2 regions of the Thioalkalivibrio sp. ALE10 genome follow, and region 2 is predicted to be linked to the other one. Evidence: riboswitches for the same ligand, from Rfam matches in the RefSeq annotation. Region 2 holds a riboswitch; the other holds the start of a gene.
What was found. Region 2 has a riboswitch for cobalamin ahead of F788_RS0106945 (TonB-dependent receptor domain-containing protein). Riboswitches for the same ligand answer to the same signal wherever they lie in the genome.

Region 1: it holds a riboswitch for cobalamin, as region 2 does, so the genes downstream of both, F788_RS0106275 (TonB-dependent receptor) here and F788_RS0106945 (TonB-dependent receptor domain-containing protein) in region 2, are expected to answer to the same signal.

What each region holds. Positions count from the first base shown of each region.
Region 1 covers NZ_KB906451.1:401,144-416,035, forward strand. The annotation lists gene F788_RS0106240 (diguanylate cyclase) at 1-1,259, opposite strand, end outside; partial or broken gene F788_RS13350 (esterase/lipase family protein) at 1,395-2,423, shown strand; gene F788_RS0106250 (hypothetical protein) at 2,857-5,022, opposite strand; gene F788_RS0106255 (universal stress protein) at 5,152-5,571, shown strand; gene F788_RS0106260 (DUF3634 family protein) at 5,571-5,909, shown strand; partial or broken gene F788_RS13355 (heme-binding protein) at 5,952-6,412, opposite strand; gene F788_RS0106270 (hypothetical protein) at 6,590-7,081, opposite strand; cobalamin riboswitch at 7,600-7,819, shown strand; gene F788_RS0106275 (TonB-dependent receptor) at 7,923-8,243, shown strand; gene F788_RS0106280 (rhodanese-like domain-containing protein) at 8,339-8,710, opposite strand; gene F788_RS0106285 (MFS transporter) at 8,816-10,054, shown strand; gene F788_RS0106290 (hypothetical protein) at 10,155-10,388, shown strand; gene F788_RS0106295 (DUF99 family protein) at 10,419-10,985, opposite strand; gene F788_RS0106300 (complex I NDUFA9 subunit family protein) at 11,063-11,974, shown strand; gene F788_RS0106305 (methionine adenosyltransferase) at 11,981-13,180, opposite strand; gene F788_RS0106310 (DMT family transporter) at 13,284-14,237, opposite strand; gene F788_RS0106320 (hypothetical protein) at 14,723-14,892, shown strand, end outside.
Region 2 covers NZ_KB906452.1:90,824-105,715, forward strand. The annotation lists gene F788_RS0106915 (Uma2 family endonuclease) at 1-349, opposite strand, end outside; gene cobO (cob(I)yrinic acid a,c-diamide adenosyltransferase) at 425-1,033, opposite strand; gene F788_RS0106925 (DUF2149 domain-containing protein) at 1,087-1,386, opposite strand; gene F788_RS0106930 (MotA/TolQ/ExbB proton channel family protein) at 1,383-1,823, opposite strand; gene F788_RS0106935 (cobaltochelatase subunit CobN) at 1,859-6,481, opposite strand; gene F788_RS0106940 (cob(I)yrinic acid a,c-diamide adenosyltransferase) at 6,642-7,208, opposite strand; gene F788_RS0106945 (TonB-dependent receptor domain-containing protein) at 7,213-9,051, opposite strand; cobalamin riboswitch at 9,204-9,459, opposite strand; gene F788_RS0106950 (hypothetical protein) at 9,515-11,410, opposite strand; gene F788_RS0106955 (class I SAM-dependent methyltransferase) at 11,520-12,752, opposite strand; gene fnr (fumarate/nitrate reduction transcriptional regulator Fnr) at 12,980-13,708, shown strand; gene F788_RS0106965 (DUF2390 domain-containing protein) at 13,701-14,189, shown strand; gene F788_RS0106970 (DUF2058 domain-containing protein) at 14,294-14,863, shown strand; gene F788_RS0106975 (hypothetical protein) at 14,876-14,892, opposite strand, start outside.

The sequences.
Region 1 (14,892 bases), on a different contig from region 2:
ACCTCCAGCGCGCGGCGCTCGGCGCGGTCGCTGATGTCGGCCAGGACCATGCTGACCATGTGCGGCGTATCCCCCGCCTCGCGGAAGACCGACGCCGCGACCTCCACCCACTGTTCGCGATCTTTCCGCGTCGGATGTTCCAGCCGCAGCTCCAGGCGCAGCTCCTCGTCGTTGCCGGCCTGCAGTTCATCCAGGGCGCGGTACAGCGCCGGCTGCCCGGGAAGATAGTCGGCCAGCGGGCAGCCGATCAGGGCCAGCGGATCGCGTCCCAGCAGGCGGCCGACCATGGGGTTGGCATCCTGGATGACGCCCGTCGAGTCGAGGATCAGCAGCGCCACCGGCGCGCGTTTGCGCACTTCCTCGAAGCGGCGTTCCTGACGCCGCGCCAGGCGCAGCTCATCGCGGGCCTGACGCAGGGCCTCGCCCAGCTCCTCCAGCAGCCGCGACTGGGTGGACGCCAGCAGCTCGGCGAATCCCACCAGTCCGAGCACCTCGCCGGACTCCGGATCGGTGATCCCCAGGCGGCGGATGCCGTGCTCCAGCATCATCTGGCGCGCACGGAACAGGCTTTCCTCGGTATCCACCGTCAGCAGCGGCCGACTGGCGACCTCCGCCACCGACGGATCCTCCGCCGCGCGCGTCAGCTGACGGACCACGTCGCGCTCGGTCAGGATGCCCGGCGGCCCGCCGTCGACCCAGGACACCACCGCCGCCGCCACCCCGACCCGCGACATCGCGCGGGTCGCATCGGACAACGGCTGTTCGGCCTCCAGCCGCAGCGGACGGCCCCCCAGTGCCGTGCCCACTTCGCGCAAACGCAGGTAGGCCTCGGCCCCGTGGCTGAGCGCCAGATCGGTCTGCGAGATGATGCCGAAAGGCCGGCCGTCGTCATCGATCACCAGCAGGTGGCGAATGCCCGCCTCGGTCATGATGCCGTGGGCCTCGGTCGCCGACACCGAGCCGGGGATGCTGCGCACCGGCGAGGTCATCACCGAGGCCATGGGGCGGTCGCGTTCTTCCATCCGCGCGGGATCCAGGCGCAGGGCGTCGCGCTCGGTCCAGATGCCCTGCGGGCGGTCATCCTCGCCCACGACCACCACCGAGCTGCAGCGCGCCCGGTGCATGCGCCGCGCCGCCTCGGCGACGCTCTCATCCGGGGCACAGCGCACCAGATCGCGCTGGGCGATCTCGCCCACCGGCACGGACGAAGACCCGGCGAAGGTCGCGGGGAGTACGGGCTGTCCTTCTGTATCGTTCACGGTATTCCATTCCCGGCTGGCGTTCGGCGTGCATGGCGGCACGCGGATCCCAGTATAGACACGGAAAACGCCCGCACGTTATGAGGTGACCACTACCATGAAAAGAACCGGGCCTCCGGTTTGCGGGAGACATCCATGAAGCGTCGTCTGCGCCTGACCCTGCTGGTGCTGATCGCCCTGCCCCTGTTCGCTCTGGGGGTCTGGGCGCTCTGGGGCGAATTTCAGCCCGAGCAGGAGCGGGAACTGCGCGTGGAGGTTCACGACCGCCTGGAGGAGTGGTTCCCCGAGGCCATGGAACTGCCCGACGAACTGCTCGGTTGGGTCCCGCGCTCGCAACGCTACCCGGACTCCGCGGCTCCGGATGCCATCCTGCTGCACGGACTGGACGAGCCCGGCAACATCTGGGACGAACTGGCGGTGGCGCTGGACGGGGCAGCCTTCAACCCCTGGGAGTTCCGCTACCCCAACGACCAGGCGATCGACCGCAGCACCGACCTGCTGGCGGAACACTGGGAAGACCTGGACGCCGATCATCCGGTCATCCTGATCGGCCATTCCATGGGTGGTCTGGTCATCCGCGATTTCATCACCCGCTGGCGGCACCCGGACGACGGCGAGCCGCGCATCGGGGGCCCGCCGGTGGACGGCGTGATCCTGATCGCCACGCCCAACCACGGCTCGGAATGGGCGCGGCTGCGCATGTGGCTGGAGCTGCGCGAATGGTTCGCCGATATCCGCGAGGAGCGGTTCTCGCTGTTCGCCGGGCTGCGCGACGGCACCGGCGCGGCCAAGATCGACCTGCGCCCGGACAGCCGGTTCCTGACCGAGCTCAACGCCCGCCCGTGGCCCGACGACATTCCGGTACGCATCATCGGCGGCGTGCTGGCCGAACCCACGCCCGCAATGGAACGCGGCCTGCAGCAGATGGGGGAACAGCTGGACGCCCCCGAGCTGCCCCGGCGCATCGCCGACTGGCTGGGCCAGACCGGCGAAGGCCTGGGCGACGGCGTGGTCCCGGTCGACTCCCTGGCCCTGGAGGGGCACCCGGAACCGCTGGTCGTGGAAGGCTCGCACCGCGGCCTGCTGGTACCCACCCCGCTCACGGACACCCCGCCGGCGATCGAGCCCGTGCTGGAGATCCTGGAGCAGTGGCGCGGAGAACCGGATGATGCCCGCGCGCTGGCGGGCCTGGACGAGGCCCGTATGGTCTGGGACATCACCAACGAGCGCCCGGAGCACCTGATCGCGCGCATCAGCATTATCGAGAAGACCCTGGAGTCCGTGCGTGCGCAGGACGTGCGCGCGGACATGATCCTGAGCTTTCGCGATGCGGCCACCGCCCTGCTGGTCACGCGCGACGACCACCTCCCGCTGGAAGACGCCACCGCGGCCGGCCACGTGCGCGACCGCCTGGCGCGGCTGGCCGCGCAGGACGGCGTACGGCTGAAGGCCGATGCCGCGAGCCTGCGCCGCCTGGACCTGGCCCCGGAGGACCTGCCGGACTTCATACGGCCGGTGGAACAGGCCCCGATCGCCATGCTGCGCTGGCGCGCCGAGGGCTACACCATCCTCGACGCCACCTATTGATAGAACGAACCTAGCCCGGCAGGTCCGCCTGGTTGTGGCGCAGGAGGGAACGCCAGTAGCGGTTGGCGTCGGACAGGATGTGCGTCGCCGCGCCCACCAGCTCGCGCAGTTCCTCGGTGCGCATCCAGCGGGTCTGCTCCACGGCGTAGTCCGCCTGCACCTGCTTGTGCAGGGCGAAGGCCTCCTCGAGGGTACGAAGCTGGCGCCACACCTGGCCGGACATCGCCGACATGCGCACGACCTCGTTCTGCGCGAGGATGCCGTGGATGGCCGCGCCCCAGGCGGGGAAGAACGCGGTAAAGAACAGGCTCCACGGAAGGTGGAAAAAGAAATGCAGCGTGACCACCAGGAAGGTCGCGAAGAACAGCGTGAACGCAAGCCGGTGCAGGTACTTGTGGTTCATCTCCAGGTTGTGGGCCGAGCGGCGGTAATACTCGCGATGCTCGTCCAGCACGTCGTGGATGTAATCCAGCGCCGCCTCGTTGTGCTCGCTCATCCGGTAGGGCACGCGGCCACGGCGGTCCTGCGGCATGCCCTCGGCCACCAGCAGACGCTGCAGCACCCACAGTTCGGCGCTCTCCAGCTCCGAATGCAGTTCCAGGGGGCGGCCCTCGGGACGGCGGTTCTCCGGCCGCCAGTACGGTGCGGAAAACGTCTTCGGGAGCACCAGTAACGGATACCCCAGACGCAGATAACGCAGCTGCTCGGCGAGGAAGCGAAAGCGGATCCAGTGTCCGTGATGATCGCGGTAACGGGCCTTCAGCACGCGCCGCACGATGAAATGCAGCAGCACGAACTCCACCGCGATCCAGAAATAAGGCACCTCGCCGGGCGTCGCCGGCCACACCTGCAGGGCCCCGGCCACCGCGGCGAACACCGCCATCGCCGCCGCGTAGTAGATCATCCAGGTGTCGTCCTGGTGGCGCGTGGCAAAGATGCCCGCCTGCTCGTCGGACCAGTTGAAGAAGTGCTCGAACGCCGGTTCGCGGATCGGGTGCTCGGCCTCGCGCTCGGGACTCGGACGCACCGCGTTGTAGCGGTTGCCCCGGGACGGCGCCGGGCGCAGGGCCCGCAGTGCCCCGCGGAGGTCGAGCATGGCCAGCGCGGAGGATGCCGCATGCAGACGGTTCACCACCCAGTGGCGGCGCACTTCGTCACGGGCATCGGTCTGCAGCAGTTCCACCACACGCGAGGGCTGGCTGCGCGCCGGGGGCTCCAGCATCGCGTGCAGCCACATCCAGCTGCCGGTCACCCAGTTCCATAACCCCGGCGGACGCCGGCGACGTCGGGCCAGCCCCACCAGGCCCAGCAGCCACAGCCCCCACCAGACCACGTAGTGCCCCACCCCCACCTGGTCATCGATCCGCCGGATCAGGCGATTCTCGGTGGTGGTCTCGTCGAGGGCCGGGGTGAACGGACACAGGATGCGTTCCAGCCACTCGTCGATCCGGCGGGAGTCGAGCTCCACCGGGTCGAACAGCGACAGCAGCGCCGCCGGGGTCACTTCCATCACGTCCAGGCGGGTCAGCGCCGCGTCGGTCACCCGGGCCGCCGTCAGCATCATCAGCTGTGGCGTGTCCTGCTCCGGGTCCAGATACAGCAGCAGGACCCCCTGTCGGCGCATCACCGCGTCGCGGATCATCTGCCCCGCGCCACTGGTGACCTCGTGGGGTTCCTGACCGTCCCACACGGCCACCAGCATGTCCGAAAACGTCAGCGCCAGGTCATCCCGCAGGCGGTGCACCGACTCGGGCGGGTCCTCCGCACCATGAACGGGCTCGGCCCCCAGCACCACGCCACGGCGGGCATGCGCTCCCGGCTCGCCGGCCGTCTCGGGGCTGGTGGACATCAGATGCAGGTCCACATCCAGGCGCGCGGCCGCGGACCGCGCCAGCTCGTTGGTCCCGGTGGCACGCCCGGTGATCAGCCGCATCACCGGCGATACGTCCGCGTACACCGCATCGGTACTGGCGAAACGTTCCGCGGCCGCGCCGTACAGCCGCCGCAGCACCCGCTCCAGGGTGGCCTGCAGACTGGCCCGGCGGGCTTCGGTATCTCCGTGCGACAGCCAGTTGCGCTCCAGCCGCTGCCCGCGGTGCCCCCCCACCAGTACGGAGAACGCCGGGGTCAGCCGGACCTTGTACGGGTCTTCCCCGCCCCCTGTTTCCGCTGCCAACGCATATCCTCCGGGACGAAAACTGTGAAACCATATCACCGTGGCCGTCAGCCGACTGCCCCGCCCCGCCGGAATCTGCTATACGGCTGGAAGGTCGGGCGGGCCGACCGAACCGTTAAGGGAGCAACCATGTTTGAACGAATCATGATCCCGGTGGATCTCGAACACACCGACAAGCTGCAGAACAGCCTCGAAATCGCGGCCAGGATGGCACGGGAGTACGACGCCACGGTGTACTACGTGACGGTTTCGGGGAGCCTGGCCAACCGTGCCGCCCGGACCCCGGAGGAAATGGAAAGGCATCTGGCGGACTTCGCCCGCGAACAGGGCGAGAAATACGGCATTCGCACCGATTCGAAGCTGATGCACAGCAACGACGTGGCGGTGGAGCTGGATGACAAGCTGGCTCAGGCGCAGAAGGAACTGGATGCCAACCTGGTGGTGATGGCCTCGCACATCCCGGGCGTGGCCGACCGGTTGCATCTGATCAGTTCGAATGCGGGTGAGCTCGCCCGGCGCCTCCCGGTTTCGGTCTTCGTGCTGCGCTGATGATGTTTATCGCCTTTGTGCTGATGATCGGCTTTCTGATCATCGCCGCCGTTCTGCTGGTATGGCAGGTGAGCATCCTCTTCAGCGTGGTGATCGAAGAAGACGGCAGCGTGCACACCACCCGCGGGGATCCGCCGCGCAATTTCCTGCACGCGGTGCGCGAGGTGGTCAGCCGCCACGGGCTGCAGGGCGGCAGGATCACCGCGGTGCGTGGCCGCGACGGCGTTCGCGTGCGCTGTTCGCGCCGTGTGCCGGAAGAGGCCCGTGCGCATCTGCAGGCGGCGGCGGAGCGGGTCAAGGTCGGCCGCCGCCGGCGCGGGCGCAAGAAGCGCCGCTGAAACCGGCCCTCCCCGGTACGGGCAGGGCCGGATAATGCACCGTCAGAGCAGATCGTCCTGGATGGCGTCGATCGCATCCATGGCGCACTGGTGGTCGACCTCGCCGCTGGGACTGCCCGACACCCCGATGCCCGCGACGATGCGCCCGTCGGAGGTGACCTGAGCGCCGCCGCCGAGGATGGTGACGTTGGGCAGGTGCTGGATGCCGTAGCTGACCTCGCCCGGGAAGGCATCATCGCGCAGCTCCAGCGTATCGGTACGGAAGCTGACCGCCGTCCAGGCCTTGCTCTGTGCAGTGCCAACGGTGTGCGGACCGGCGAACCGATCCCGCTTGAGGGCCTGGGTCGTCCCGAAGCGGTCGACCACCGCCGCGGTCACCTGTGCGTTGCGACACGACAGGCATCTACCGCGGCCTCGACGGCCTTGGTCGCGATTTCGGGTGTCAGGCTGGGGGTGTTGAACGTGGCCGAATCGGCATGAACGGGCGCGGCGGCCAGAGTCATCAGGCCGCCGGCCAACAGTGCTGAACGCATGGATGGGGACATATCAACCTCCAGGGTTGTGTGGACTCCACCCATTCTTGTAGGCCCCGTACGGGGATTTGGCAAGCTCCGTTTCGGGACGCCCGCCACGTTCCGGTCCGGCTCAACGGTTTCCGCAACCGGCGCGGCCGACCGCCATCAGGCCACCCGGCCGACCCGCTCGGACACCGCATCATCGGCTATCACCGGCGGGTACTGGCGAGCGAGCTCGCGCGCCGCCAGCACGAAGGTGTTCACCTGCGTGGCGTGCTCGCGCAGCTTGTGCGCCAGACCCGGGTCCTCGCTGACCTCGTCCACCACCACGCCGTCCGGGCGCTCTTCCACGTGCACTTCGATGCGCCCGCGCTGCTCGAAAAGGGTGCGGTACAGCGGATCACGGTCGCGCAAGTGTGCGCTCTCGCGCAGCCGCCGATGCAGTTCCGGCACGTGCACCCGCAGCAGCGCGGCCAGTTCAGGGTCCGTTGCCGTCGTCACTGTCCGGGTACCACCCTCGATGAACTCCAGCTCCCTCCGGATTGCGTCGTGGGACTCCAGCAGGCGCTGAAAGACCACCTGCTCACGCTCGTGCTGCTTGCGGGCTTCGGCGTCCAGGTGACCGCCGCAATCGATCATTCTCAGGTGCATCGTCATGGTCTGTCGGCCTCTTGCTGATGATCCTGCCCGGAAGAAGCAATCTCCCTGCCAACTCGTATTTCCCGCCATGACGCGGCCACATGCCGATGCCGCCGATCCGGTCACGCCCTGAACTGCGAATATTGGCAGCTGCTAATACAAGAAAATGCCACCCGTGACACCCGAACGCTCGCAAGTTACTGTCAAAAGGGGAAAATCATCTCCAAAAAATTTTCGAATATGTATTGATTCCAATTTGCGGCCGTGTATAATTCCCATTGTCGAGTCGACGGCAGCTCAGCGTCGGTTCGCCATGCAGGGGCCCCCTGGCCCCTTCTCTCCTCCATCTCTTCTGGATTTTGCCGTCGGCTCTCGGTGCCCCCGCACCGACCCGGCGGCCCTTTTTTAAATCCGTCCGATCGGATCCCGAAGCAAACCACATGCCAGGCACTGGCCGCCGCGACCGTGGGTCACCCGGACACTGTTGGTTTGACACCACACATTAGTTCTCACTAATATTCCGTCTCCCCCGGGTGCTTCGTCGCCATCCCGACGACGAGTGAAACGGGAAGTCCGGTGCGTGCCCGGCCTCGACCTGCGCACAAGTCCGGCGCTGCCCCCGCAACGGTAGGCGGGTCACGGCAGACCCTCGCGAACCACTGCGAAGAACGCGTCCGTTCAGGGCGTACTTCGCGGGAAGGTGGTCTGCCCCGGAGCCAACGGCTCCAGCCCGCGAGCCCGGAGGACAACGGAGAACCGCGGGGAGCGGTATCACCGGGCGGATCGGCATCGCCGGCGACCTGCGCCTGGGCGGACTTCAAGTCTCAGGTGGAGCTGCGCTTGGGGGGGGGGCACCTGGATGGATGCGATCGATCGGGAAAGCGGGGAGACCCTGACCGACACGCCGGAACTCACCATGGTGGCGAGCGCACTGTGGACGCCCACGGAAGAATTGCGCCTGCAGCTGCGCAGCCGCTACGTGGATGAGGTACGCGTGGCCGGGGACGAATGGGATCGCTCGTTCACCCTGACCAGTCTGAACGTGGAGTACGCGCCGGCGGCCTGGGAGGACGTCACCCTGCGCGGTGGGATCGACAACCTGTTCGATGCCGACAATGAAAGTTCGCTGGCGGCGGATCCCGGCCGCTTCCTCCACGCCGGGGTCCGGTACGACTTCTAGGACGTCCGGTCCGGGGACCGGGAGGGCTGCCTTGATGGGCAGTTCTTCCCCCGGTTTTCATGTCGTTTCTGTCACCACATTGCTCATACGGAGGACTACCCCGGGTGCGGACTGGAACCGGACTCCGCGCAGTATTCCTGCCAGGCTGCCGATCCGCCGCGCAGCACGCGAGCGTCGATGTCCATCGCGCGCAGGCTCTCGGCCACCAGATGGGAGCGCCCGCGCCCGCCACAGAACACCACCACGGGCTGCGCCGGATCCTCCAGATGGGACTCGATGCTGGCCTCCAGCCTGGGCCGGGGGATGTTCACGGCCCCCTCGATGGACCCGGCCTCCACCTCCTCCGGCTGGCGCACGTCCACCAGCAGCAGCGGTTCGCCGGCCTCCCGCCAGCGCGCCAGCTCCGCCGGCTCCACGTGCGGCAGGGTCTGTTCCAGACGGGTGATGCGTTCTTCGAAACGGCTCATGACGATTCCTCGGGTATGATGGAGAGGTAATTCGAGCTTGCCGGCAGGCCGCCGGAGACCGCAACCTGAGCGGTACTCGTGCGCGATACCTCCGGTGGTGCCAACATGACCGACACTTCCGACGTCCGCAGGCCGGGCTTCGTCGCCCACATGGCGACGGTCTTCATCAACGCCCTCAACGACAACTTCTTCCGCCTGGTCGTCATCTTCATCGCCCTGCGCGAGTTCGTTGCCGAGGGCGAAGGCACGTTCTATTACAGCCTGGTCGGGTTCGTGTTTCTGCTGCCGTTCGTGCTGTTCTCGCCGTGGGCCGGCTACATCGCCGACCGTTACAGCAAGAAGGCGGTGATCGTCGCCACCCGCTCGGCCGAGGCCGTGGTGCTGCTGACCGCCGCGCTCATGCTGATCATCGACTACTTCCCCGGACTGCTGGTGACCGTGTTCCTGATGGGCCTGCAGAGCACCTTCTTCAGCCCGGTGAAGTTCGGCATCCTCCCGGAGATCGTGCGCTACGCGCAGCTGTCGCGCGCGAACGGGCATATCCAGCTGTGGACCTTCCTGGCGATCATCCTCGGCACCGCGCTGGCCGGCTTCGTGATGGAGTTCGCCGGCGAGGCGCTGTGGATCCCGGCGGCGGTGATCGTGGCGCTGTCGCTCACCGGCCTGATCACCAGCTTCTTCGTCACCCCCACCCGCGCGATCAACAATCCGGCGCCCTTCCGGCTGAACCCGTTCGCCACCGTGGTGCAGTCGATCGCCGAGATCCGGCCGCAGCGGGTGCTGTTCCTGGTGGTCCTCGGCATCGCGTGGTTCTGGGCCCTGGGCACGTTGTACCAGCTCAACGTCCCGCTGTTCGCCGAGATGCACCTGGGCCTGGGCGAGCTGGCCACCGGCATCATCCTGACGACCCTGGCCCTGGGCATCGGCACCGGCAGCATCCTCGCCGGCTATCTGTCGCGCGGCGGCATCGCCATGCACCATGCCCCGGCCGGCATGATCGCGGCCGCCCTGATCAGCGCGTTGCTGTATTTCACGACCGACAGTTACCCGGCCACCCTGGTGCTGATGGCCCTGCTCGGCGTTGCCTCCGGGTTCTTCATCGTGCCGATCACCGCCTACCTGCAGGGCCACAGCCCGGAGGAACGGCGCGGGCGTTTCATCGCCGCGAGCAACTTCCTGTCGTTCGGGGCGATGCTGCTGGCACCGGTGCTGTTCTGGGTACTCACCGGACCGGCGGGCGCCAGCCCCGGCCAGGTGTTCATCATCGGCGGGGCCGCCTCGCTGCTGGTCGGGCTCGCGGCCCTGCGCCTGTACCGCCGCCACCGCGCGGAGGCGGATGCCTGACCCCCGAAGGCCCCGGCCGCGCGACCGAACCCCAGCATCCGGTGCGAACGTCTATCTTCGAAGGAAGAACTTGCCAGAGGGGCGAACCCGGGAGGCCATCATGAGCAACAACATGGCCGATGTAACCATTCACATCGACGAGACCATCGACGCCGAGGCCCGCGAACGCATCCAGGACGAGCTGCGCGGGATGAGCGGCGTGATGGCGGCATCCAGCCACGAGGAGAAGCCGCACCTGGTCGTGGTCGAATACGACCCGGAGCGGATCAACAGCCATCGCCTGCTCGACACGGTCACCGCCAGCGGCGTGCACGCCCAGCTGATCGGCCTGTAGTCGGCGGCAAGCCTTTCAGGCTCAAGAGGCTCACGGACGGTGGCGGCTCGCCCCGTCGGTCACCCCGCCGGCGATCATGTGCGCGACGCGCAGGGCCTCCGGCAGGTGGCTGTGGACGCGCTGGTCCTCCAGCAGCTGCCGCGCCGCTTCGGGTTCGATCCCGCAGCGCTGGACATGGACCCCCGCCAGCGGTTCCATCGCGCCGGCGGCCTCGATCAGCCGCCACTTGCGGGCCCCTCCGGGGACATGGTCGAGCAACGCCCGTCGAACGGCCTCCATGTCGGGTTGCCGGCGTGCCACGACCATCACGGGCAGGCCGGTCCGTTCGTGCAGGGCCTGCAGGTCCACCACGTTGAAGCCGGCAAAGGCGATCCCCTGCAGCAGGATCGCGTGCAGCTGCGGGGCGAACGGGCTGTCCAGCACGCATGCGGCCAGACGTTTGGTTGCATTGGCGCCGTCGCGCCGCACCCGGCTCGACACTACGCCGTCCAGCCGCGTGCCGGCGAACACCGCGCCCACCACCAGCACGTCGCCACGATACGTCCGCGCGAACGGCGCATCATCAAAACCCGCCACGTGCGATAGATGTCCCGGCATGCGTATCCCCGTTTGCCCGCGCCGTCGTACAGCTCCACGTTCTCATACACACGAAGCCCAGCAGAAGGAGGCTCCCGATGGACCCGGATCAGGTCACGGTATTTGGCGGCACCGGCTTTCTCGGCCGCATGATCGTGTACCAGCTGCTCGACGCCGGACACGCCGTGCGCATCGCCTCCCGCCGCCCCGCACTACCGGCCGACCTGCAACGGCACGAGCGGGTGGAACACTGCAGCGCCGACATCCGCAACGATGACGACGTGGCCAGGGCCGTGGCGGGTTCGCGTGGTGCGGTGAATGCCGTCAGCCTGTACGTGGAGCAGCGCGACCTGCGCTTCACCACCATCCACGTGGAGGGAGCCGCCCGGCTCGCCCGGGCGGCGAGCGAGGCCGGCCTGGAACACCTGGTGCACATCTCCGGCATCGGCGCCGATCCCGCCTCGCGTTCGGCATACATCCGAGCGCGGGGCGAAGGCGAGGCCGCGGTGACCACCGAGTTCCGCGACGCCCTGATGGTGCGGCCCAGCGTGCTGTTCGGCCCGGGCGATGCGTTCCTGCGCAACCTCGCGACCCTCGCGCGGCTGCCGATGGTGCCGCTGTTCGGCCGCGGCGACACCCGCCTGCAACCGGTGCACGTGGCGGATGTCGCGCAGGCCGTGGCCACCCTGTTCAACGAACCGCCGGCCGGACACCGGGTGTTCGAGCTCGGCGGTCCGGACATCCTGACTTACCGCCAGATCGTGAACCAGGTGCTGGAGCACCTGGGACAGCCGCGGGTGTTCGTGCCGGTACCGTTTTTCCTCTGGCACCTCGCCGCCGGGCTGACCTCATGGCTGCCCCGCGCACCCCTGACCCGGGACCAGATCTACCTCATGCAGCAGGACACGGTTACCGACAGCACCTGCGCGACCTTCGCCGACCTCGGCATCACGCCGCGCTCGCTGGAGGCCTCCCTGCCCGAGTGCCTGCCGACGAACCAGACGAACTAGCCGCAGCTACAGGCTGTGGGTGGCGAGGTTCTGCGAGATCAGGCGTTCCCACAGAGAACCGGCCTGCGCGAGGTGATGGAGGGCGATGGCCTCGGCGCGGGGCGCCAGAGCCGCCGCCTGTTCCGCGGATTCGGCGCGCAGGCGGATATCGGCGATCTGCGGCTGGTCCACCGGCATGCCGATCTGGCTGACCAGCACCACCTGCGCATCCGACACTTCGTCGATCTCCGCCACGATCGCCTCGGCGATATGGGTGGCCGTCACGTTGTACAGCTTGCCGACGTGGGTAATCGGGTTCTTGCCGGCGAAGGATTCGATGGTCATCGGACGCGACGGGGTGATCAGCCCGTTGGCCCGATTGCCGCGCCCGGTCTGGCCGTCGTCACCGGCCTCGGCCGAGGTGCCGGTGACCGTCAGATACACGCTGTCCGCGTCGGGATCGTCGGCGGTGTTAACCGACACGTCCGGCTCGCGGCCCAGGGCCTCGGTGGCCACGCGCCGCACCTGCCCGGTCGCATCCGAACGCGCGGCCAGATAGGCGTCCGCGTCCGCCAGGGGCGCCCCGATGAAGGCGCAGGCGACCATCAGGGACACGTCCTCGCCGCTGCGCACCCCCATCACCTTGACGTCCTGACCACGCGCCGCGGGCGCCTCCGGCCACAGGCTCATGTCCGCCGCGAACACCGCCCGCTCCAGCGGGCTCAGGGGCGCATAACCCACCCCCAGCGAGGTGTCGTTCGCCAGCTGCGGCACGCCATCCCGACGCTGGCGCTCGAACAGCTCCACCAGGTCCTGCGATCCGGGACGGATGAGCGAGTGCACCCGCACGTGGCGCTCGACATCCAGCGCGGGCATGTGCGTGGCCAGCCATGCACGGCAGGCCTCCACCGCCAGCTCGTCCACCGCCACGGTCGCGCCGCGATACTCGCGCGTGGCCCGCCCGGCGATGTACAGCTCGATCGGCTCGTCCACCTCGCCCCCGCCGAAGGCCGGGCGGGCGGCGCCGCCGCGCAGCAGGACCTTGTCCACGTTGTGGTGCAGCACGAAGTCGAAGCGCTCGCGGTATTCGCGCGACAGCGCCAGACTCACCTCCTCCGCCAGCGCATCACACAGCGTGTCCGGATGCCCCAGTCCCTTGCGTTCCACCACCTCGACAGGCTGCAGGCCCGCGGGCCGCCCCTCGAGTTCACTGACCATGATCTTCACGCTTCCCCCCTCCGGCGACGGTCGTGACGGCGATCTTCTCACTGGTGGCCGGCCGTCGCCACATGCAGGCCGCAGCCAAGCTGCCCCGCGATCCTGCGCGGTTTCAGTCGCTGCGCGGCTGCGGCGGAACGGCTTTCGCCTGCAGACTCGAATGGAGGCTCAGACCCGTCACGGTCAGCAGGATCAGCGCCATGCCGAAGAGCTGGACCGCCGCCAGGGATTCATCCAGGAACACCACACCGAACAGCGACGCGGTCACCGGCTCGACCATGGCCACGATGGAGGCCACCGCCGGCGCCGTGTAGTTCAGACCGACGATGTAGAAGATGAACGACAGACCGGCGCCCAGCACGCCGAGGATCACGAACAGGGGCCAGCTCGAGGTGCTCAGCACGTCCACCATCTGCCCCGGATCACCAAGCGAGAAAAGGATGAGGACCAGGACCGCGAACGCGATCACCAGGATCGCCTGCGGGCTGCCATGGGGCGCGGCAAACTTGAAACCGAAGATGAACACCGCGTAGGACAGGCCGGAGGCCAGACCGGCACCCGCGGCGATCAGGGTCACGTCCCCGGCGCCGATGTCGTAGATCCCGGTCAGCAGCACCACGCCCAGCAGGACCATGACGATCGCCACCCACTTGAACAGCGTGGGCCGCTCAAGCCCCAGCGCAAACGAAACCAGGTACACGAACACCGGCGCGCAGTACATCAGCGTCGCGGCCACGGCCACGCTGCCTTCCGCGATACTCAGGAAATAGAACGTGAAGTTGCCGGCCACGCCCAGGCCGGCCACCGCCGACCAGAGCCACATGCGACCGCTGCCCAGTCCGCTGCCCTGCGGACGCAATGCCAGCCAGGCGAGCACGAACAGCAGCCCGATCGCACCGCGATAAAACGACACCACCACGGGATCCCAGCCCTGCCCCGTAAGAATGCCGCCGATCCCGCCGGATAACCCCCATGAAAACGCCGCCAGCACGACGAGCAGGGTACTCAGCCCGGCCAGTTTTTCGTTCGTAAGGGATTTCAGCGGGTTCGGTGAGGCATTGGGCATTCACTATCCTTTCATCGGTCGATGATGCGAGAAAACAAGGGACGTAAGTGTAACAGCCCCTCGCAAACTGCCCCGGCGCATCCACTCGATGTGGGAGAACACCCGGGCGCTGCCCCTGCCCTTGCTCGCCACGGACGACCTCGATCAGCGTGTCGAGGGCATCGCTGGCGGTGACGGGATCGGAGTTCTCCGTGCCCCCCTCACATTCCTTGCCGCCGACCGCGCAGGACGCACGGGTGTGTGACCTGCGTCGATTGCCGCACCCGAGGGGAAGGCCTAACGTCACAGGTGAGCACCCATCCCCCTGTGTGCTCGGCGCCCCGTCCTCTCCCGGAGGTCGGGGCGTTTTCGGTTGCGAGCGTCCGGACCGTGAAGAGGCCGCACTTCCGGGCGGCACACGGCGAACTCAGACATTCGGCTGATGGAAAGGCCCCACCGCTTCGCTATCTTCCGAAGTACACGCATGCACATTCGGGAGATTCGCCATGAACACCACCACCGAACAGAAGATCATCGCCGCAACCTCGGCGGTGGCCCGGCTCACCGCCCTGCACCACTGGCTGGGCGATCCCGCCGATGCACCCGGGCATATTTTGCCGGCGCCGGTGGTCCATGCCTGGGCCAAACGCGGCGAGCCGGGGAGCCAGCACGAGGC
Region 2 (14,892 bases):
CGAAGGCCTCGGTCGACGGCGACAGGACCTCCACCACCAGCAGCGGGGCCTGCTTGTACTGCTCGCGTCCCCGGTCCTGCGGATCGCAGGTGACCATCACGTCCGGATAGAAGCAGGCATCGGCCGCTTCCACCCGCAGCTTCATGTCCGCGATGAAGGTCCGGCAGGGTCCGCCACGCAGGTGTTCGCGCAGGGCTGAAGCCACATTGAGCGAGATCGTCACGTGCCGATCCGAGGCCCCGCCCATCGCCAAGACCTCGCCGGCCACGAACTCGTGCTTCTCCGGCTGTTCGGTCTCCCACGCCAGAAAGGCGTCGGCATCCATCTGCGCGGGTTGCGGGTTGCCCATGCTGGAGTCTCCGGTTCGGGCCGTCGTCCCCCTGATAGTAGCGCAGCGCCATGGCTGCCCGCAGCGTCCGCCGTGTCACAGCTCGATGCCCTTCTGCGCCTTGATGCCGGCCTGGAAGGCGTGCTTGACCACGCCGATCTCGCTGACCGTGTCGGCGGCGTCGATCAGGCCCTGCGGGGCCGCGCGGCCGGTGGTGATCACGTGCTGCATCTCAGGGCGCGCGGTAAGGTCCCGCACCACCTCGTCGACATCCAGATAGCCGTACTTCAGCGCGATGTGCAGCTCGTCCAGCAGCACCAGGTCGATGGCCGGATCGGTCAGCATGTCGCGGGCGTGGGCCCAAGCCTCGCGCGCGGCCTCGCCGTCCTTCTCGCGATCCTGGGTCTCCCAGGTGTAGCCCTCGCCCATCACGTGGTACTGCACGTTGTCCTGGCGCTTGAAGAAGGCCTCCTCGCCGGTGGCGAAACGGCCCTTGATGAACTGCACGATGCCCACCTGCATGTCGTGGCCCAGCGCGCGCGCCGCCATCCCGAAACCGGAGGAGCTCTTGCCCTTGCCGTTGCCGGTCAGCACCAGGAACACGCCGCGTTCCTCCTGCGCCTCGGCGATCTTGCGGTCCACCACTTCCTTCTTGCGCGCCATGCGCTCGGCGTGGCGGCGCGCGCGTTCGTCCTGATCACTCATGGTCCTGTTCCTCGATTGGGTTTGCGGCCATTGGGCGGCCGGCTCGGGTGTACTCAGTCGCCACCCTCGATCAACAGCATGCGGCCGGTCTCCGGGTCGCGGTAGACCTGGCCCATGGATTCGAAACCGGAGCCGGCCTCGCCGGCGCCGTCGGGCAGTTCGGGAACCTCCTCGCCGGCCTTGACGTCCACGCCGCCGGCTTCCTGCTGTTCCAGTCCGTCGTCGGCGGCCACCAGGGCCACGATCAGGCCGACCGCGAACACCAGCATGATGTCCGCGAGGTTAGCCAGCGGCCCCATGGGTTCCTCGTCCGGCGCGTCGAACCGGCTGGCGCGGTAGTGCGGGACCCTCATGCGGCCTCCATGCGTTCCATCGCGCCGTCATACCAGCGCCGGCGCAGGCGGCCGAGCAGGAAGCCGAGGATACCGATCAGCAGCCCCAGGACCGTGGTGTTGAAGGCCACGGTCACCGCCTGCGCCAGTACGTCGAGTTCGCCCCGGCCCATGGCCGCCAGCCCCGGTCCCAGCGGGATCAGCGTCCCCATCAGCCCCAGCATCGGGCCGATACGCGCCAGGAGGTCGGCACGGTCGATGCGCCGCCGCGCCAGAAACGCCAGCCGCTCGGCATTGCCGCTGGCCTCCAGGCGCCGCACTCCGCCGGTACGCTCGCCGATGGCCTGTCCCAGCTCCCAGACGGCCACCGCGACCAGCACCAGCAGGCCGATGATCACCGGCTCCAGCAGCCAGCTCACCACCGTGTCCATCAGTTCCATCGTGATCGAGAACGACATTCGCGTTACCTCATCAATTTTTGTTCAGCGCTTCCTTAACGGCGCCGACCGGCGACGATGCCTCCGAGCAGCAGTACGAACAGGGCCCCGGAGACCAGCCAGGAGAGCCACGGCATGGCGCGCGCCTCGCCCGATTCGCGGCCGTCCTCGGCCTCCGCGGGCTCGACCTCGGCCGGCTCCGGGGCCTCCTGCATCTCGCGGGCATCCGGCTGTTCCAGCGGCTGGATCTCGGCCATGCGCGCCGGGTCGGTCTCGGCGGGCTCGCGTTCGATCTGCGCGGCCTCGCGCACGGCGTCGAAGGCCTCGGCCAGTTCCGCGTCATCCAGGCGTTCGGCGACTTCGTCGAGCACGGGGTGATCCGGCCGCGTATGACCGCTGCCGGGCAGGCCGTGCTCGGCCACCAGTTCGGCGAAGTCCTCGGACAGCGCCTGCAGGACCTCGGGATCGGCGTCCCAGAACTCGCGGCTCGCGGCCACCAGCAGCGTGGCCTGCATGTGCGTCTTCACGTGCACCTTGTGGCCGTCTTCCAGGAACTCGTCGAGCCCCAGGTCGTGCCGGTCCTGCAGGTAGACGTCGTGCACGTGGTCCCAGGCTTCGGAGCCGATCACGTGGGGACTGGTCACCTGCCAGCCCCACAGGTTGTTGACGAAATCGGCGGTGAAGGTCCGCGCCCCGGCATAGCCGTGGTCCATCAGCGGCTCGATCCACTGCGGGTTCAGATTCTGCCCGTGCAGCTCGGTCATCAGCGCACGCTGCAGGCTCTCCACGCGCGGGTTGTCGGGGTCGGCATGCTGCAGGATGCGATTGTCCGGCGGGGTTCCGCGGGCGTGTTCCACCGCGGCCGACAGACCGCCCTGGAAGTCGAAGCCGTCGTCGTTGTCGAGCAGGCCGTAGAGATGGCTGGCGCGGCCCAGATAGGTGCGGCCCACGCCTTCCAGGCGCGCATCGAAGGCCTCGTGGGCGGGCTCGCCGCGGGTCCCGGCGCCATAGGCATGCCCCATGCGCCGGGCATAGGCGTCGGCCAGCTCGGCGCGATCCTCCCAGGCCCCGGAGCGGTCGGCCAGACGGTTCACCCCGGCGCCATAGGCCCCCGGCGCGGTGCCGAACACCCGCAGCGCGGCCTGACGGCCGGCCTCGACCGCCTCCACGCCATCGGATTTCAGCGCCCGGGTATCGGCCACCCACTGGCTCGCCACGTCGTTGCGCTCCAGCGGCTCCCGGCCCGGATCCCTCAGGTCCTCGCCCAGGGGGTTCAGGGCCTCGTCCAGTGCTTCGTCCAGGTGGGGATATTCGGCGCGGATGGCCTTCGACGAGCCGTCCAGGGCCAGGCGCGCGGCCTGGTCCAGCCAGACCAGCTGATCCTCGTAGAGGTCGCGGAACAGGCCCGAGGTGGTGAACAGGGCGTCCCGGCGACGCTCACGATCGGCCTCGTCGAGATCCATCAGCTTCAGGCCCTCGACGATCCCGCGGCTATTCCACTCGGGCTTCACCCCCAGCATGTCGAGTCCGAAGGCCACCATCACGCCTTCGTCGCGCACGGTGTCGGAGGCCCACAGCACCACGGCCTCGCTGCCTTCGGCTTCGGGGTCGCCCTGCTCGCGGGCATCCGCGGCCAGGTCCTGGCCCAGGCTCCAGGCGATGCGAGTGGGCACCAGATCGGAGGAGAGGGCGTGGAAATTGCGCCCGGTGGGCAGCACATCCGGGGTGCGCACCGGATCGTTGCCGCGGCTCGGCGGCACGAAGCGGCCCTCGAGCCCCGCCAGCAGGTTCGCTCCCTCATTGGCGGGCGAACCCTCCAGGGCCTCGCGCATCGCCGCGTCCGGCTCCGCGTCACCGGCCATCGAGTCGAGCATGGTGTCCACGGCCTCGCCATCCCAGTCGCGGGCCAGCACATGCAGTCCGAGGGGCATGTGCTCCTCCTGCATGTCGGTCACCCAGTGACCGATGTCGTGGACCATCAGCTCCTCGTCGAGGTCCGCCAGACCACCCTCGTGAGCCGGATCATGGTCATGTCCGTGGTCATGATCGTGCCCGTGGTCATGATCGTGCCCGTGGTCATGATCGTGCCCGTGGTCATGATCGTGCCCGTGGTCGTGGTCATGCCCGTGATCGTGATCATGGTCATGCCCGTGGTCATGGTCATGCCCGTGGTCATGGTCATGCCCGTGGTCATGGTCATGGCCGTGATCATGGTCATGGCCGTGGTCATGGTCATGGCCGTGGTCGTCACCACCATCATGCGCATGATCGTGATCATGGCTGTGGTCGTGGGCATCCATCGCCTCCTCGATGGTCTCGCTCAGACCAAGCTCCTCGATACGGGCCAGCAGCGTCTCCGCGGCACGGGCCTGAGTCGGCGAATTCGGATCGGTGCTCGCCTCGTAGCTTTCGACCAGCTGGCGCAGTTCCAGCAGGTCGTCGTAGAGCTCGGTGGTCGCCAGCGCCGGCGTCAGATGGCTGATGATCACGCCCTGGGCGCGACGCTTGGCCTGGATGCCCTCGCCCACGCCATCGACGATGTAGGGATACAGCACCGGCAACGGGCCGCCGAGGAGTTCCGGATAGTCGTCCGGGGCCAGCCCGGCGCGGCGCCGCGGCAGGAATTCGCGGGTGGAGTGGCGCCCCATGTAGACCAGCGCATCCGCCTCGAAATGGTCGCGCAGCCAGTGGTAGAAGCCCACGTACTGATGGGTGGGCGGGAACGTGGTGTTGGCGTGCAGCAGGCGCTCGCTGACTTCCCAGCCCCGCGGCGGCTGCGGGCCGATGAACACGTTGCCGTATTCGATCCCGGGGAAATGCATCGCCCCGTCGTGGGTCATGGCCTCGCCCGGGGGTTCGCCCCAGCCGCTCAGGCCCGGGATGCCGGTGCGCGTGAGAGCGTCGCGCAGGGATTCCGCCTGCGCCAGGTCGCCGCCGCCGTCCAGCAGCGCCTCCCACTCGCGCTCCAGCTGGTCGATCAGTGACTGCGCACGCTGCTGCGCGTCATGCGAGTAGTTCTGCACCATGTGGCGCAGATCGCCGATGCCGTTCTCCAGCGCGCGCTCGGCGGCGTCGGTCGCGCCCAGTTCGCGGGCCTTGAGCAGCCGCTCGTGCAGATAGCCCACCGGACCGTGCACCAGTTCGGCCTGTACGGTCTCCGGCAGGGTCTCGAACCAGGAACGATAAGTCTCCGCATCCAGGCTGGCCACGCGGCCGGCGATGTCGGCGGCCGCGTCGGCATGTTCGGGCAGGTTGACGCCGCGATCCTGGATATCGTCCAGCAGGGCCTCGGCATCTTCCGGGTGATCCCCGGTGTCGTAGCCCGCGTCGCGCAGCAGATCCAGGGTCTCCAGCAGCGACTCGGGGACATCCAGCTTGTCGGCGCCGATGTTGTGGCGCCCCGGCGGATGGTTGTAGTAGACGATGGCCACGCGCTTGTCGGCATTGGAGCGCTCGCGCAGGCGCTGCCAGCGGGCCATGCGTTCGGCTACCGCGTCGACCCGTTCCCGGATCGGCTCGGAGAGCATCAGGCGCACGCCGGTGCGGTCGTCGATCTCGGGCTCGCCGGCGGCGGCCAGCACCGTGGGCTGGCTCACGCCCTGCAGTTCGGGCATGGCGACCTGGTAGTGGATGCTGTCCCAGGGGATGCCGTCATGCGCGACCCGCCATTCATCCTCGCTCCGCGAGGCCAGGCGCAGGCCCTTGACCACCGGCACGTCCAGCTCGCCCAGCGCCCCGGCAACCGCCTCGCGATTACCGCCGCCCCCGATCACGAAGTCCTGCAGGGAGACGATGCCGGCGAGATCGGCGGGTGCCGCCGACTGCGCCAGGTCCTCCACCGCCTGCCGGCTGGCGCCGCCCCAGCGCGCCAGCACGCCGAAGCACTGCAGATCGCGCGATTCCAGCGCGTCGCAGGCGGCATCCAGCAGTGCACGGTCCCCCGGCCGGTCGCCGGTGTCCAGGTCCAGCAGGGCGACCGCCGGGCGTTCATCCAGATCCATTGCGGCGGCGTCATCCACCGCGCGGCCGTCGTGGTAGAAACGGATGGTCTCGCGCGGATCCGGCTGCGGCACGTCGATGTCGTGGCCGGCCTCGGCGGCCAGCCAGCGCATCAGGCCCTCCATGCTCTCCGGCGTACGCCCCTGGTAATACGCCCGGCCGGTGAGCCAGCCGGCCTGTTCGGGAAACGCCTGCCGCTGCTCCCGCAGGTGTTCGCGCGGATCCTCGTCGGCATCCGGATTGGTCGCCAGCTCGGTCCGCTCGTCGGCTTCCAGGCCGGCCAGCACGCGCTCGCCCCGCAACCGGGTCAGCGCCGTCAGCTGCCGGTCGCTGTTGATCGCCAGCAGCGGCACTTCGGCATCCGGACCGCGCTCGCGCAGCAGCCGCGTCAGCCGGCCGACCTCGTCGCCCAGCACCGCCGCCACCAGCACGGCGTCCGCGTCCTCCCACAACGCGGTGACCTCGGAGTCATCCTTGTCGGCCAGCTGCTCCGGCGTACGCAGGCGCACGTCGGATTCGGGGAAGGCCTCGAGGAAACGATGCGCCCCGGCCGTGACCTCGGCGGCGGAGCGATCCGAGACGATGCCGAGGATATGCGGGGACGCGTCCGTGTCCGCCGCCGGAACCCCCGGCAGCAGTAGCGCCAGCAACAGGGGGTAGCGTTTTTTCCATGTACTCATCATTCAACACCCGGATACGTGCACACACTGCCGCCGGGACACTCGAGGCGTCCCGACGGAGCGTGAAGAAAAGGAGATCGACCGCGGGTCGCGTCAGCGTCGCGGCACTGTTGTCGATCGGGGCCTTCGCGGATCCGCCGTCACGGCGTCGCGGGCAGAATCAGCCGCCGGAGGCCTCGCGCCGAGCGGCGGGCTGCCACAGGACCTCGGAACCGTTCTCGTGGCGCGCCAGCACCCGGCACAGTACGAACAGCAGATCCGACAGGCGGTTGAGGTAGGCCAGCGAGCTGGGCCGCAGGGCCTCGTGGTGATTGACCGCGACCAGCCGCCGCTCGGCGCGGCGGCAGACGGTGCGGGCAATATGGCAATCCGCGGTGGCCGGGCCGCCCCCCGGGAGGATGAACTCCTCCAGCGGCGGCAGCTCGTCATTGAAGCCCTCGAGCTCGACATCGAGGCGCTCCACCGACGCCTCCGGCAGGGCCTGATGCCCCGGCACCGCCAGCTCCGCGCCCAGGTCGAACAGCTCATGCTGGATCAGCGACAGCGAACGCCGTACGTCCTCGGGCAGCTCGTGCACCAGCACCCGCCCGATGACGCTGTTCAGCTCGTCCACGTCACCAAAGGCTTCGACGCGATGCGAGTCCTTGTCCACGCGCGAGCCGTCACCCAGGCCGGTACGCCCCTCGTCACCCGTGCGGGTCGCGATCTTCGACAGTCGATTGCCCATGACCTTACCTCTGCTGCTGATAACGCAGTTTCACGAACGCGGCGCGGCCGGGGTTGTTGTAATCGGCATCGTTAACCGAGTCACGCGCGACCACGTAGTCGCGATCGAAAAGATTCGACAGCGAAGCCTCGATACTCCATTCCGGATCAAATCGATAGGCCGCACGCAGATTCATGGTGCCGTAGCCCGAGAGCCGCTCGTCATTGTCAGCATCGTTGTAGCTGCGGCTGCGGGCGAGGATCGTACCGCCCACGGAGAAATCACCGATCCGGCGGTCCAGGTCGAAACGGGCTGACGCCGGCGGACGGCGACGCAGTTCATTGCCGGTGTCACGATTTTCCGTATCCAGCAGGGTCAGCGAGACCCGCGAATTCCACGGACCGAGGTCGTGGCCTCCCTCGACTTCCAGTCCGCGAATCCGTGCCTCGTCGACATTTTCGCGCACCGGGAACCCGGTAATGAGGTCGTCCACGCGCGTCTCGAACACCGCGACGTCGACATACGCGAGACTCGCCGAGTACCTCGCCCCGAGCTCAAACGTCTCCGACTCCTCCGGTTCGAGGTCCGGGTTTCCGCGGAATCTCGCCGGGTCGGAAAAGGGCCAGTAAAGGTCATTGAAGGTGGGTGCCTTGAACGCGGTGCCGTAGCTGGCGCGCAGCCGCAGGGCGTCGGTTGCCTGCATGCCCCAGGCGACCTGCCCGGTGGTCTTCTCGCCGAACGCTTCATTGTCGTCGTAGCGCAGCGAGCCTTCCAGATCGTGGTTGCCGAGCTGGGTACGTACGACCGAATAGACCCCTACGTTGTAGCGCGAGTCCTCGTCGTAATCCGTGGTACTCGAGATCCGGTCCTCGTAGGCGTCTACCCCGGCGATCAGGTCGGTGAGTTCACCCAGGCGGACATCGTTGCGCCAGGTCAGCTGATCCCGCTTCGTATCGAATCTCGAAGAGAAAAACCCCCCCGCGAAATTGTCGTTTTCGTCCCGACTATGGGCCACTGCAAGCTCGGTATCCCAGCGACCAAGAACGGGCAATCGGAGACCGGCCTGCATCGCCGCGTGGACGAAATCGGTTTCATCCTCGAAACCATCGAACTCGGTATTGCCTTCGGAATAGAGGACATTGCCGAAAAGTTCGATCCCGTTGTCGAGGCGGTGGGCAACCTTGCCGGCCAGCGAGGTGTTGTCATAGCCATCCGGATCGTCGTCACCCACGTCGTCCTGCACGTCGATGCCCTCGGTATCGAACATACTGACGGACAGGCTGTAATCGGTGCGCCCGGTGCCGCCGGCCACACCGATTCCGGCCTCCCAGGTGCTGAAGCTGCCGGCGCCAAGGAAGGCATTGACCCGCGGCGGACCTTCGCGGCCCGCGCGGCTGAAGACCTGGGTCACCCCGCCGATGGCATCGGAGCCGTAGATGGAGGTGCGCGGCCCGCGCACGATCTCCACGCGGTCGATCTCCTCGGGCGGCAGGAACTGCCAGCTGGCACCGCCGGTGGTGGCCGACCCCATGCGCACGCCGTCGATCAGCATCAGGTGGTGATCGGAGTTCGTTCCCCGAAGGAAGACACTGGACGTCTTGCCGAACGGGCCATTACCCGCCACCGAGACCCCGGCGCGCCCCTCCACCAGATCGGTGAACTGGCGCGGCTGCAGGCGTTCGATCTCTTCGCGGTCGATGACCGTCACCGAGGCCAGGGCCTCGTCCACGGTCTGGCTGAGACGGGTCGCAGTGACCTGAACGGGTTCCAGGGTCGCGGAGTCGGAGTCGGTGCCCGGCGCCTCGTCGGCCACGGCCGGGGACACGGCTGCAACGATGGCTGCGGAAAGGATACTGCGTTTCATGTCTTCGGATCTCCCGGCGAGCCGCCCGCACGCCGCTGGTTCACGGGGATCGCGCCGGCGCGAGGGAGGAAGACGAGGAACGCATTCCCGGCGGGAAACGGGTACGGGGACCCGTGGCGGGAACGGTCATCCGTCTCGCACGCCCTCCGCGTGCCGCACGACCATTCCCCGGCCGGTCTCCGGGCTGACGAGCGGGAGATTCCCGGCGGGCGGCGCCTTCCCGTGTCCATGACACAGTGGCATTCGGCCGCCAGCCTCGAGGATCCACTGCCGAAGGACTCCGGAATGGATCCGCGCTCGATCACCGTTGCGGGGGCAGCGCCGGACTCGCGCCGAAGCGGCGCTCACCGGACTTCCCGTTTAACCCGGCGGCGAAACCGCCAGGGCACCGAGGAACGGGGAGCAGGGTACATGAGCCCCCCCCTGATTTTCCACCCGTGCTCTCCGGCCGACCGCGCGGCGTTCAGGTCTGCCGCGTCTCCTCGGCCTGGCGATAGCGGGCGCCACGACGCAGCAGGCGGCCCCATTCCTTGTCCTGGACCATCGCGTCGAATTCCGGCGAGCGCTCGGCACGCAGGGCCACCGGGTGGGACTCGTCCCCGGTGTTCTGGGCCAGCATCGCCAGGCGCTCGGGGTTGGCCCCGTAGTGGGTCTCGAGAAAGCTGCGCATGCCGTCGGTCAGCGGCAGGTGGTAGACCCGGGTCAGGCGCAGCGCGAGCCACTCCGCCGCACGCCCGAGATCCTGGCGCACCATGCGCACCATGGCGGAGCCCAGCCCGGCCTTGGCGTCGGCGCTCATGCCCACGTACAGCCCGCCGAGATAGGCCGCGGGGCTGGAATAGATCGCCCGCTGGATACTGGGGTTGCTCAGCTCCACCAGCGGGTCGAGCAGCAGCGCCAGCTGGATGCCGATGCGCTTGGCGGTATCGCCGTCCAGCGGCTTCTTGCCGAAGAAGATGAAATCGCCCTCGCGCCGGATCTGCAGCTCCTCGAGATATTCGCACAGACCGTCGGCCAGCCGGATCTTCTGATCATCGTCCAGTTCGATCAGCTCCTCCGACACCCGGATCCGCCGGGCCGAACGCTTCTGCCAGCGCTGATCACCCTTGCGGTCCCGTTCGCGCCGGCGCAGGTTTTCCCAGCGTTCCACCGCATTGGCGTAACGGCTCTGCGCCTGCATCAGGCGGTCCCGGGCTTCACGCAGTTCTTCCACCTGCGACATCGCGGCACCCAGGATACGGCCGTCGGGGCTCTTTACGTCCGGCTCCGCCTCCAGCATGGTCCGCAGGCCGGCCAGCACCTGCTGTCCCATGACCGGCAGGGGTTCGCGCAGATGCTGCTGGGTGATGCCACTGGTCTCGCTCTGCGCCAGCAGCATCCCCAGCGAGCGGAGACGGCTGATCACCCCGGCCTGGGCCACGCGGAAGCGGTTGCTCTGGTATTCCAGCCGGTCCAGCGCCCGGCCCAGCTGCCAGGGCCCCGACCATTCGAAACTCAGGCGCTTGATCTGGCGCCCGTTGACCAGCTCGAAGGCGAGCACGAAGATCGCCTGGACATCATCCAGGGTGCAGCGCGTAAGGTCATCCGCATCCGCCGCGGAGAACAGGCGTTCGAGAAACTGGTCGATGCGGCGCACGCCGTCCTCGCGCGTCGGCGCGACCCCGCGCAGGCGGTCACGCAGCAGCTCGGCGAGATCCGAATCCTCGGCGTGCAGCCGCTCCAGCGCGGCCATGCGCGCGTCGGCGGTGGCCTCCACCAGGTCCGCGACCCGCGCATGCAGCCCCAGACGCCGATAGATCTCGATCTGCTCGGCGGTGGAGGCCAGCGTCGGGTCGCCGGTCATTTCGCGCACCGCGACCGCCACCGCCTCCGGGGAGACCTCCACCTCGTGCAGCAGCACCGCCGCCGACTGGCGCCGCCGCATGTCCGGCGTCATCTCGCCCATGGCCAGGTCACGGGTCGCGAACAGCAGATCCGGCAGCAGATCGATGGTATTGCGCAGCTGGACCTGCGAGCGCTCCTGACGCCGCCCGCGGGTCGCATCGGCGACAAAGCGCGCGATCAGGCCGATCACCCCGAACAGCAGGGTGTAGACCGCGAAGAAGACGAAGTTCTGGGTGGGAGCCGCATGGCCGAACCCGAGGAAATAGCCGCCCTGCATCGCGAGGAAGGTCACGGGGCCGGCCGCCCACAAAAGCTGCAGCAGGTTCAGCGACCACGGGACCTTGCGGGCACTGGTCGCCACCTCGGTGATGCGGCTGCGTCCCGCAGCCTCGATCAGGACCTGGTCCTGATTCGACTCCTGCGTTTCGGGGGCCCCCGATGCCTCGGACTTGCGTTGACGAAAAAGGCGGAACACCCCTACTCCCCGAACACCGGAATCCCCGGTCAGTGTAAAGCTCGAATGCCCCGCACGTCGCCGTCAGAACGGCGGGGACCCACACTGGACCCGTGCCGGAGGCCGGGGTTCACCGCGCGGAAGAAATCAGCTCGTCCGCCGGCGGCACCGAACGCACCCCGGGGTCTTCGCGCCCGCAGAGATAGTCACGGGTGAGCGGAACGGCATCCTGCCGACGCGCCATCTGGATATGGAACACCACCTGCTTCCACCAGCGGAAAGTGCCCTCGCAGCTGGCCAGATAGAACTCCCACATGCGGCAGAAGCGCTCGTCGAAACTGGCCGCCGCCTCTTCACGGACTGCCTGAAAGCGCCGGTACCATTCGGCCAGGGTTTCGGCATAGTGCAGCCGCCAGAATTCGATGTCGGTGGTGTACAGCGGCGTGGGCTCCAGCGCTTCCATCACCTCGGACAGGGCGGGGGTGTAACCGCCGGGGAAGATGTATTTCTTCAGCCAGGGGTTGGCCGTGCCCGGTGGCTCCTGGCGACCGATGGTGTGCAGCACCGCGATCCCGTCGGGCTTGAGCAGGTCGTTGACCCGCTGGAAAAAGGTGCCGTAGTTCGGCTGCCCCACGTGTTCGAACATGCCGACACTGACGATCCGGTCGTACTGATCGTCGTGCTCGCGATAGTCCTGGTACAGGAAGCGCACCTTGTCCTCCAGACCCCGGCGCTTCGCTTCGTCCTGCGCTACCCGCAGCTGCTCGCGCGACAGGGTGATGCCATCGACCCGGACATCCGCGTGCTCGGCCAGATACATCGCCAGCCCGCCCCAGCCGCAGCCGATGTCCAGCACGCGCATGCCCGGCTCCAGGCACAGTTTCTGGCGCAGGACCTCGCACTTGGCCTGCTGCGCCTCCTCCAGGCTCATCCCCGGCTCGGCGAAATAGGCGCAGCTGTAGAACATCCCCTCGTCCAGGAACCGCCGGAACAGCCATTCGTCCACGTCGTAGTGGTGAGAGATGTTCTTGTAGCTGCGCGCCACCCGGTTGCCCTGCTCCACGAGGGCGCGCAGCGAACGCGTCAGGAAACCGACCCGCTTCTGGAACATCGGCGCAAAATTGCGCATGGTCATATCAAGAAAGGCCCGCAGCCCTTCCGGACCGGGCGACCACAGCCCGTCCATGTAGGTCTCGCCCAGCTCGAAACCGGGATCCCGCGCAATGCGCTTCAGGGCGCCGGCATCATGCAGCTGCATGACCACTTCCGGCTCGCCGCTGCCAAAACGCTGCTCGGTGCCATCCGGGTGACGCAGGGTCAGCGTCCCGGAGCGAACATACTGTTCCAGCATCCGTTCAATCATTACTGAGTGCCCCCGATTCCCTGAAATCCGGCACGATTCCGTGTCCGGCTATTTTTATACTGAGTCTAACTCTCACCTCCGGGCCCGTCCAGTGGAGCCGGTCCGCACACCATCCGTTGTACCAACGCATCAAGCGTAGTGCATCCGGGAAACACCGCCACCGCGAGCGCCGGCGTAAAAATCCGCGGCGTCTTTCCACATTGCCGCAAACGGGCTACCCTCCGGACATGACCTTGCGCCCGACTCAAGCCTGCGATCAGTGCACCCTGCGTCAGCTCTGCCTGCCCATGGGTCTGCCGGATACCGAGCTGTGGCAGCTCGACGAGATCGTGCAGCAGCGCCGTCCGATCGAGAAGGGCAGCACGCTGTTCGCCATGGGGTCGCCGTTCGAATACCTGTATGCGGTGCGCACCGGCGCGATGAAAACGGTGCTGATGGGTGACGACGGGACCGAGCAGATCACCGGCTTCGCGCTGGCCGGCGAACTGCTGGGACTGGATGCCATTCACCAGGGGTCCCACCCGGTCACCGCCATCGCGCTGGAGTCCACCAGCGTCTGTGCGGTCCCGTGGTCGCTGGTGGATGACCTGTCCGGCCGCCTGCCCACGTTCCGGCAGCACCTGATGGGGGTGATGAGCCGCGGCCTGGCGAGCGAGGAGAACCTGCACGCCCTGCTCGGCCAGCGCAGCGCGGAGCAGCGTCTGGCCACCTTCCTGCTCTCGCTGTCGCAGCGTCATCAGGCACGCGGGCTGGCAGCCAACCGTTTCATCCTGCCGATGTCGCGCGCGGAGATCGCCAACCACCTGGGCCTGACGCAGGAAACCATCAGCCGGCTGTTCACGCAGATGCGGCGCCAGGGCCTGATCGAGCTGCACACCCGCGATCTGCACATCCCCGACCTGGATGCCCTGCGGACCACGGCCGGCGTCAGTACATCCGCCGCCAGCAGTGCCTGACACCCGGGCCACCGGGGATTTCTGGTCGTTCGCCGAGACCGCCTGGAACGATCCGGCGCTGCACGAGCGGCTGATGGCCTGGCAGGATCACCATGGGGCTGACGTGATTCGGGTGCTGTTCGCCGCCTGGCACCCCGGTCCACTGGCCGCCGACGATCTCGATCGGCTGCACGCCCGGGCACGCGACTGGAGTACCCGCGCCACCCTCCGGATCCGGGCCCTGCGCCGACGCCTGCACACCCCCGAACGACATGCCCTGTACCGCGCCCTGCTGGAACTGGAATTGCGCGCGGAGCACCTGGGGGCGCTGCACCTGCTGCAGGAATGCCCGCCTCCGGCCGCCGCCGCAGCCCCGAACCGGCGCCCGCGCGCGGCCACCATCGAGGAGCGCCTCGCCCGCCTCGAGCCCGGGCTCCCGCCGGCCGAACGCTCCGCAGGCGCCGCTGAACTCGCCTCGTCCTCGGTCCCGGGCCTCCCCTGAGCGGCCGCGTCGGCAAAACATCGACCACGCCCCGACCTCCCCTGCACGCAGCCCCCGGTTCCGGCTATCCTGACGGGTTCCACTCAGCCAGACGGCAACCGAACATGTCCGACGCAATGCGCGACCAGCTCCTCAAGACCGGCCTGGTCGACGAAAAGCAGGTCAAGAAGGCCCGCAGCGAACAGCACAAGGGCAAGAAAAAGGCCAAAAAGCCGAAGAAGGCGGCGCCACCCGCGGCCGAGCCCACGGCCGCCGAGCAGCGTCAGGCGGAACAGGCCGAACGTTCGCGGCGCAAGAACGAGGAACGCCAGGCGCGCGCCGCGCGCAAGGCCCTGACGGCCCAGCTGCGCGAGCTGGTCAGTTCCAACCTGTATCCAGTGCCCGCCGGCGAGGACGCCGAGGACTATCACTTCCAGCAGGGCGGGCGGATCCGCAGCCTGCCGGTCACGCCGGCCCTGCGGCGCCAGCTGGCCGACGGACGCGCCGCAATCGCCGGCCTCGACCACCGACCGGAGGCCGGTTTTCGCCTGGTGCCCCGCGAGATCGCGGATCGCATCCGCGAGCGCGACCCGCAGTGGCCGCTGGTCATCCCCGCCGAAGAGGCCGCGGACAGCGAACCGGCCGCCGACGACCCGTATGCGGATTACGTGGTGCCCGACGACCTGATGTGGTGAGACTCCGTCGCGTCAGTCGTCGTCGGTGC